2 regions of the Flavobacterium sp. NPDC079362 genome follow, and region 2 is predicted to be linked to the other one. Evidence: riboswitches for the same ligand, from Rfam matches in the RefSeq annotation. Region 2 holds a riboswitch; the other holds the start of a gene.
The links. A riboswitch is a leader RNA that binds a small molecule or an ion and turns the genes downstream of it on or off. The one in region 2 is predicted to bind S-adenosylmethionine.
Positions count from the first base shown of each region.

Region 1: linked by a shared signal. The riboswitch ahead of ACQKCJ_RS13170 (alpha/beta fold hydrolase) and the one ahead of ACQKCJ_RS14145 (SusC/RagA family TonB-linked outer membrane protein) in region 2 are both predicted to bind S-adenosylmethionine.

Region 1 covers NZ_JBNNFM010000013.1:88,667-92,887, forward strand. Annotated here, with positions in the region: gene ACQKCJ_RS13160 (aspartate kinase) at 4-1,092, shown strand; gene ACQKCJ_RS13165 (hypothetical protein) at 1,702-1,905, shown strand; SAM riboswitch class I at 2,094-2,202, shown strand; gene ACQKCJ_RS13170 (alpha/beta fold hydrolase) at 2,282-3,265, shown strand; gene thrA (bifunctional aspartate kinase/homoserine dehydrogenase I) at 3,267-4,221, shown strand, end outside.
Region 2 covers NZ_JBNNFM010000015.1:76,645-80,865, forward strand. Annotated here, with positions in the region: gene ACQKCJ_RS14140 (BamA/TamA family outer membrane protein) at 1-914, opposite strand, end outside; SAM riboswitch class I at 1,569-1,668, shown strand; gene ACQKCJ_RS14145 (SusC/RagA family TonB-linked outer membrane protein) at 1,925-4,221, shown strand, end outside.

The DNA of each region.
Region 1 (4,221 bases), on a different contig from region 2:
ATTATGTCAAAGCTTAAAATAAATATCATCCTTTTTGGAATTGGAAATATCGGAAGTACTTTGATCAATCAAATCATCGAAAGTCAGGAGTTTTTTCTCGAAAGTAAAAATGTCGACTTTCATTTTCCGATAATCACAAATTCAACAGTAGCTTTTTTCGAGAAAGAAGGCGTAGGATATGCTTGGGAAACCAATTTTTTAGAATTGGCAGTTCCGTTTAAAGTGCAGGATATTATTGAATTTGCCAAAGAAAATGAATTTGAAAATCTAATTGCAGTGGATGCAACGGCAAGCGACGAGCTAATTCATCATTATAATACCCTGATCGAAAACGGATTTAATATTGTAGCGGTAAATAAAAAAGCCAATACATTACCTATTGATTTATATAAAGAAATTAGGGTAAATCTTAAAAAATACGACAAAGAGTTTTTGTACGAGACATCAGTAGATACAGGATTTCCGGTTTTGCAAACCTTAAGAGATTTGTATTACTCCGGAGAGAAAATCACCAAAATACGAGGTGTTTTCTCTGATAATCTAAGTTATGTCTTTAATAGATTTGCCAATGAAGAATCTACTTTTTCGTCACTTCTAAAAGATGCCAGTTTACTCGGATTAATGCGTTCTACTTTTAAGGAAGATTTATCCGGAAATGATACAGCAAGAAAACTATTGATTCTGACCAGGGAAATAGGAAAGGATTTTGATCTTTCGGATATTAAAATCAACTCTCTTATTACAGAAGAACATCTGGAGAAAAACGGAATACTGAACAAAGATGCAATCGACAAATCATTTAAAATTGCAAAAATAACCCAAAAAGACAATCACGTATTAAGATATGTGGGAGAATTTGATGTCGAGAAAAATACGCTGGAAGTCAAGTTGGTTTCAGAACCGGTTACATCAGCAATTGGTCAGTTAAAAGGATCAGATACCATTTTCGAAATCTACACACAATCATACGCAGATGTTCCAATAGCAATTCAAAGCGCTTCGGCATGTAAACAAGCTATTTCAAGAGGGATAATAACTGACATTTTGAAAATAGCAGAAAAAATTAAAAATAAAGAAGCAGTTTGGTCGTAAGTGGTTTTAATAGTAGTTAGTTGTTCTTTGATATAATGAAACAGGAAAATCATTAGATATTTTTTTGTAGGTTTTTACGTTAATTTTTTTAAATCTTAAATTTGTAAGATGTTTTTTAACGTTAAAAAGGTAATTTTTAACGTTTTTTAAGATTAATTTGCTGATCCTCACTTGCGTAATTGAAAAAATATTCGCACATTTGTAATACCTCAAAACTACCAAAAGTAAATTTTCAATTCTGAAGAATTGTTATGTCGATTGGAACAAATGTTGAATGACTTTATTTCTTATTTAATTAAAAAAAGAAGGATAAAAGTAAAAACAGTCAATAGTTTCGAGAAGTTAAATAAAACAAAAAAATGCAAGAATTTTTTCAAATAGCAAGTAAATCACAGATGAATAAATCCCTACAGATGAACAAGATGTTTAACGTCGCACGTATTTGTGTATGCGTCTGTTGATACTAAAAGTATATATAAGTTGTAAAAAACTTAAACCCTTTTGGTATTCAAACCCAAAAGGGTTTTTTTATTCCATTTGGTTGCCATAACAAAAAATTAAACAAATAATAAAGATTATAAAATATAAACTAACGTAAACTTAAATATCATGAGCACATTAAACTACTTAACAAAGACTTTTTCTACATTGAAAAACTTAAGAGCAAAAAGAAACAATCCGCCACCGCCAACAAATGAATTAGTACACCCGAGATTCGGAATTACTGAGGCAGATAAAACAGCGGAGAAAAAAGAGCCAAACTCATTATTGTTTTTGATGTATTCAAAAGAAAATGAAACACTTTTTATCTAAATCAAAAAGTATCATAAAATAGGGGAATACCTGCTTAAATTTACTGGGCTGATAGTTCGGTAATTTTTTGCGTACAAGAGTTTGTGTTTGAATTATCTTTAAGAAATTGCAGAATCAGTTTCGATAAAATTTGTTTGTTTAAGAAATTAGTAGTTAATTTGCACCTTTAAGTTCAAAAACGTATTGAAATGTTATAAAGAAAGGACGAGGGATTAGACCCGATGAATCCTTAGCAACCCTTCGTTAATTCGAAGAAGGTGCTGCATTCTACCACGCCCAAACGTGGAAAGATAACAACAAGAATTTTTCTAGTTTCACTCTAGTACTTTCTTTCTAATATTTCCACATACAAATCAATAATAAAAAGATTTGAAAATTGGAAAATATACCAAGTCCCATCATAATTCACGATTTCATCACAGAAAGTGGTGCATCATATCATTCATTACCATTAAGCTTTACCCTTTCTGGTTTGCCATTGTATAGCGCGCCTATGGTTTTGGTCAATCATGCATTGACCGGAAATTCTGAGGTTACAGGTAAAAATGGCTGGTGGAATGACCTGATTGGCGACGAAAAAACAATCGATACCCAGAGATATACCATATTGGCATTCGACGTTCCCGGAAACGGAAACGATTCGTTTATAGTAGAAAACTATCAGGACTTCACGACAAGAGATATTGCCCGAATTTTTATAAAAGGATTAGAAGCCTTAGATATCGCACAATTACACACAATTATTGGCGGTTCTGTTGGTGGAGGAATTGCCTGGGAAATTCTTGCATTAGAACCCAACATTACTCAAAACTTGATTCCAATTGCAACAGACTGGAAATCGACAGACTGGATGATCGCTAATTGTTACTTACAAGAGCAAATACTGAAAAATTCTTCAAAACCTATAGAAGATGCCAGAATCCATGCCATGTTGTGTTATCGCTCTCCTGAATCATTCAAAGAAAAATTTCAACGTACAATCAACAACGAGCAGCTCATTTTTAATATAGAAAGCTGGTTGGCGCATCACGGACAAAAATTACAAAAGAGATATCAATTGGCATCATATAAACTGATGAACCAATTGCTTAAAACCATAGATATTACCAGAAATAGTCAAGATTTCGAGACTTTATTGTCCAGAACAAATGCAGCGATTCATATTATAGGAATCAACTCTGATTTGTTTTTTACACCAAAAGAAAATCGCGAAACTTATAATGAATTAAAAAAGTTCAAAGACAATGTCTTTTACAGCGAAATAGATTCGGTACACGGACATGACGCTTTTTTAATCGAGTACAAACAATTAGATCATTTACTTGCCGATATTTTTAAGGCAGAAACAATAGAAAAATAAAATGAAAATATTAAAATTTGGAGGTAAATCGTTATCAAACGGAGAAGGACTTAATAAAGTAGTTTCAATCATTTCTGATAAAGTAAATCAAGGAGAACAAATTGCGGTTGTCGTTTCGGCCCGCGGAAAAGCTACCGATGAGTTAGATTATATTTTGAAACTTGCTGCTAAAAATGGTAATTACAAACCATTATTTGAAAATTTCAAAACCTATCAGATTTCAGATTATCCTCAGGTAGATTTTTCTGAAGAATTTAATATTTTAGAAAAACTTTTTGAAGGCGTAAGCTTAATTGGAGATTACAGCAATAAAATCAAAGATCAAATTTTGTCAAAAGGAGAATTGCTTTCGGCTAAATTATTGACCGCAATTTTAATAGAAAAAGGAATTCCGGCTAATTTTGTTGATTCAAGATTATTATTAAAAACCGATTCTAAATTTGGAGATGCACAACCGTTAGAACAGCTTTCTAAGAAAAATGTCATCAACTATTTCAAAGAACACAACGGTAAAACTGTAAATATTGTAACCGGTTTTATTGGTTCAAATAACAATAACGATACTACAACTTTAGGTAGAAACGGCAGTAATTATACCGCATCATTAATAGCGAATTACTTAAATGCCGAAGAACTTCAAAATTTCACCCACGTTGACGGAATTTATACAGCAAATCCTGATTTGGTTGCTGATGCTAAAAAAATCGAATTTTTGTCTTTTAATGAAGCAAACGAATTGGCGAATTTTGGTGCGACAATCCTGCACGCTAAAACGATCATTCCTTTATTAGAAAAAAATATTCCCCTTCGTATTTTAAATACTTTCAATCACGAAAACCGTGGAACTTTAATCACTTCAGATTCGGCTAAAGAAGGAATCAAAACCCTTTCGGTTTTAGAGAATTTATCATTGGTAAATCTTGAAGGACGCGGATTACTTGGGAAATCAGGTGTTG
Region 2 (4,221 bases):
ATTGTCGCTACTCCTGCAAATCCAACCAATCCCATTTTTTTATTAAAATTATATCGGTATTCGCCTTGTATCGCCATAAGTCCGTCGCCACGATATTTCCCTTCAGAATATCCCCTGATATCTTCATTACCAATCGTAACCTGTTGTTCGAAAGCAATATTTCCTAAGCCAAATTTACCTGAAAATCTTGCGGCCAGTACATCTGTTCCGTGTCGCATTGGGAAATACGTATTGTACTCAGAAAGAATTTTATTGGCATTCACATCATTGCCAAACCATTCCGGATACGTAAGCCATCGCAGCTTTATTTTATCACCTTTGGTAGGATAATAAACAGCATCACGGGTATCATACATCAAATTAAATTGCAGGCCATTTGTGTGAGTCACAGAAGAGGGTTTTATGTCATCTTCATATTTTGTGTCATAATGCGCATACGCATAACCAATACCGGCGTATAAGGATTTTATAACCTTACGCTGCAGGATAAAGTTTACCATCGACGCTTTAGTTCCATAATCGTAAAAATCAGGTACGTCGATATCATCTACATAAAATTGTGCGTTTTGATTGCCTGTTGCGAAAAAAAGTTGTGCCCTCCAGCTATCTTCCTTAATGTACCATTTATTAAAAGAGGCAATAAAATAAGATTTGTTGGTACTATAAACGGCAGAAATACCGGATAACGATTTAGGCGAAATTGTATCTGCTTTGTTCACCTTGTACATCATCATTGGGATCGCACCAAACATAAATTCCAGAGTTCTGTTGTAATTAAGGTAAGGCATTATATTGAAATCAATATTTTTGACCTTTGGTTTAGGTGTCGTTGCTGTGCTATCAGCCAATTTTGTTTGAGACCATGCCAGAGAACAGCATAAGAATAGAAATATAAAAAATGAATTTTTCTGCATTGTGGATTTATTTTTAAGTTATGCATTATAAACCGGTAAATGTATTCTCAGAATGTATGTCAAAAAATAATACTGCTATGGTAAATTTTTTTAATGTATTGCTTTTACGCGATGCATTTTTTTAGGGTATGCCTTAAAAAAGTAAATAAAAAACAGGATTTCTTTCGCTTTCTCTATTTGTATAATTACATTTTGTAGTACTTAAAGAAAAAAAAAAATTTGTTAATATGACAAAAGGGTAGAAGTGCATAACAAGAAAAGCAGTTTTTAATATCGTTTTATTTCTTCTTTAGACGACTTTTAGATATGGCTTTATTAAGAAATAACGTGGTATTACCGGATGAAATTATTAGCGAAAAGTAAATTTTTGTAATCTTTTTTTTGCTTTGAATTCAGCTTTTAAAAATTAAATAAAAAAATATATAAAGCTACAAAAGTATGTATCTGTAAAAAAAAATAACGTATTGTAGTGTTGTAATGTTTTGATTTTGTGTGTTTTATTTGTTTTTTAAGAGCATTTATTTTTAACTGTATAAAGGGAGATTGCAACTAATTTTACTGCTTATTAAGTTCTGTTTTCTAAAAAATAAATTTAAACTCTACTAATTACATAGAATTTATATATATATTTGCAGAGTAGAAAAAATCTACGTGAACTTATCCAGAAAGACTGAGGGATTAGGCCCGATGATGTCTTAGCAACCTGTTACTCAATAAGGTGCTAAATCCTTCCGCTGCGGTGGACAGATAAGAAAGATTTCTTTAGAAAATCTGAGTAAGATCATTATTATTAAAGTCATTTATTTTTTAGAATGAAAACGCAACTAATATTACACGCCCAATCAGAACAACCTGAATTTTCGAAAGAGGAGAACCATGTCCACGTTTTCCGAATGCAATACACTTAGCTTTTAATTAACCAATCTCCTGTTTTTTATCAATAAAATGATAGGCCATTCTAAGAGTGGTCCGGGAATTTCTATGTCCAATTTTTAATTAACCCAACCAAAATGAAAAAAATCTTACTCAGCTTAATTTTTTTGTTTAGCATACTTCCCAGTGTGTTACACGCACAGGACCGAACGATCAGTGGTACCGTCAGAGGTTCTGATACCGGAGAACCGTTACCCGGAGTTACAATCATTGCCACAGAAAGTGGTAAATCTACTATTAGTGACGGAAACGGAAAATTTTCTCTTTCGATAACGCCACAAGACAATACAGTTTCTATCAATTATGTTGGTTATGAAACACTCGAAAAAAGAGCCGGTTCATCCTTTAGCAACATTCGGCTTAATCCCTCTAATACTGCTTTAAAAGAAGTTTTAGTCGTAGGTTACGGAACTCAAAGTAAAAAAGAATTTACAGGATCAGCCGCAAGAATAACCTCGAAAACAATTAAGGACATTCCCGTGCAAAGTTTTGAGCAGGCACTTATTGGTAAAGCTTCCGGAGTAAATGTTTCTACGCCAAGTGGGGTATTAAACGATCCTCCGGTAATTAGAATTCGAGGGGTAAATTCAATTTCGTTAAGTACTTCTCCATTAATTGTTATTGACGGGATACCGGTTAATTCCGGTGATGTTTCTACAACAAATTCAGTAGCCAATAATCCGTTATCCGATATTAATCCATCAGATATTGAATCGATAGATATTTTGAAAGATGCAGCGTCTACCTCAATTTATGGCTCACGTGCAGCTGGTGGAGTAATCTTAGTAACTACTAAAAAAGGAAAAGCAGGAAAAGCTAAAGTAAATTATGATGCCTGGGTAGGGATTACAAGAGCCACCAGATTACCTGACCTTTTAAACAATACACAATACGAAGACATTAAAAATGAAGCCGTACTGAATAGCAAAATATTAAGCGGAAATGAAAATAATCCTGCTGTAGCCTCAGCACTTTTCTTTCCGTCTTTCAACGCAGATGGTACACGTGTCAATACAAAATGGAAGGATCAGGTATATCGCGACGCGGTTTCTCAAAATCATAACCTAAGTATTTCCGGCGGAACAGACAAAACAAGGTATTTTTTCTCTACCAATTATTCTAAACAGGAAGGAATTACAAAAGATAATGAGTTCGAAAGAAAAGGAGCAAGGTTTAATATCGATCACGATGTAAACAGCTGGTTGAAACTGGGAGGAAATCTATCGTATAACAATACTTTCAATCAGGCTCAAAATACAGGATCATTAAGCAGCAGCGGTTTGTTATTGATTGGTGCAGCACGTCTTGCATTGGTATTGCCTCCAAACGTTGCAGCTTATAATGCTGATGGTTCTTATAATTTAAGTTCGACAGGAACTGCAAGTTCGGGAAATAACTTATTTACCAATACATTATGGCATCCCGGCGCCTTGTTTGAAAACAGTAAATATACCAGTTCAAACGATCATATGGTAGGGAATATTCATGCTACGATTACCTTTTTCGACGGATTTAAATTCGACAGTAATTACGGAATCGACAGATTAAGAGCCGAGAATATTACCTATTTAAGTCCTAATCTTGGATCTTCTGCATTTTCTACAGGTGGTTCTGCAACTAATATTGCTGCACTAAGAAACAATTACAATTTTACCAACAGTTTTACTTTCGACAGGCGTTTTGGAGCCAAACATCACATTGCAGCATTGGCAGGATATGATGTTCAGAAATATGAAAACTCTTCGTGGGGAGCCAATCAAACCAACGTTTCTGATCCTTTCTTTGAATACTATCAGGGAACATGGGGAACAATCAGGTCTTCCGGAAACAGCTTGTCAGAAAGACTTTTTCTTTCCTCTTTTTTTAGATTATCGTATGATTATGGTGGAAAATATTTCATTACAGGAAATTTCAGAAAAGACGGAAATTCAGCTTTAGGTTTAAATAATAAATACGGAAATTTTGGAGGTATCTCTGCCGGATGGTCCATAAGTGAAGAATCTTTTTTTAAAGACAGTCAAATTACAGATTATGTAAGTTCACTTAAACTAAAAGGAAGCTGGGGAAGAGTAGGTAACGGAAACCTTTCATCAGCGTATGCTTCACAAAATCTTTACGGCGCATCCATTTATGGATCAGCATCGACCTGGGCAATTTCTCAGGCAGGAAATGAGAATCTGGGTTGGGAAACCAGCGATCAGACCAACATTGGACTTGAAGCAGGATTTTTTAAAGACAGATTGCAATTTACCGCTGATTATTTCAATAATAATGTAAACGGATTGATCTTAAGTACTCCTCAATCACCTTCAAAAGGAATTCCCGGAGACGCCATTCTTTCTAACGTTGGATCAATGTACAACAGAGGAATCGA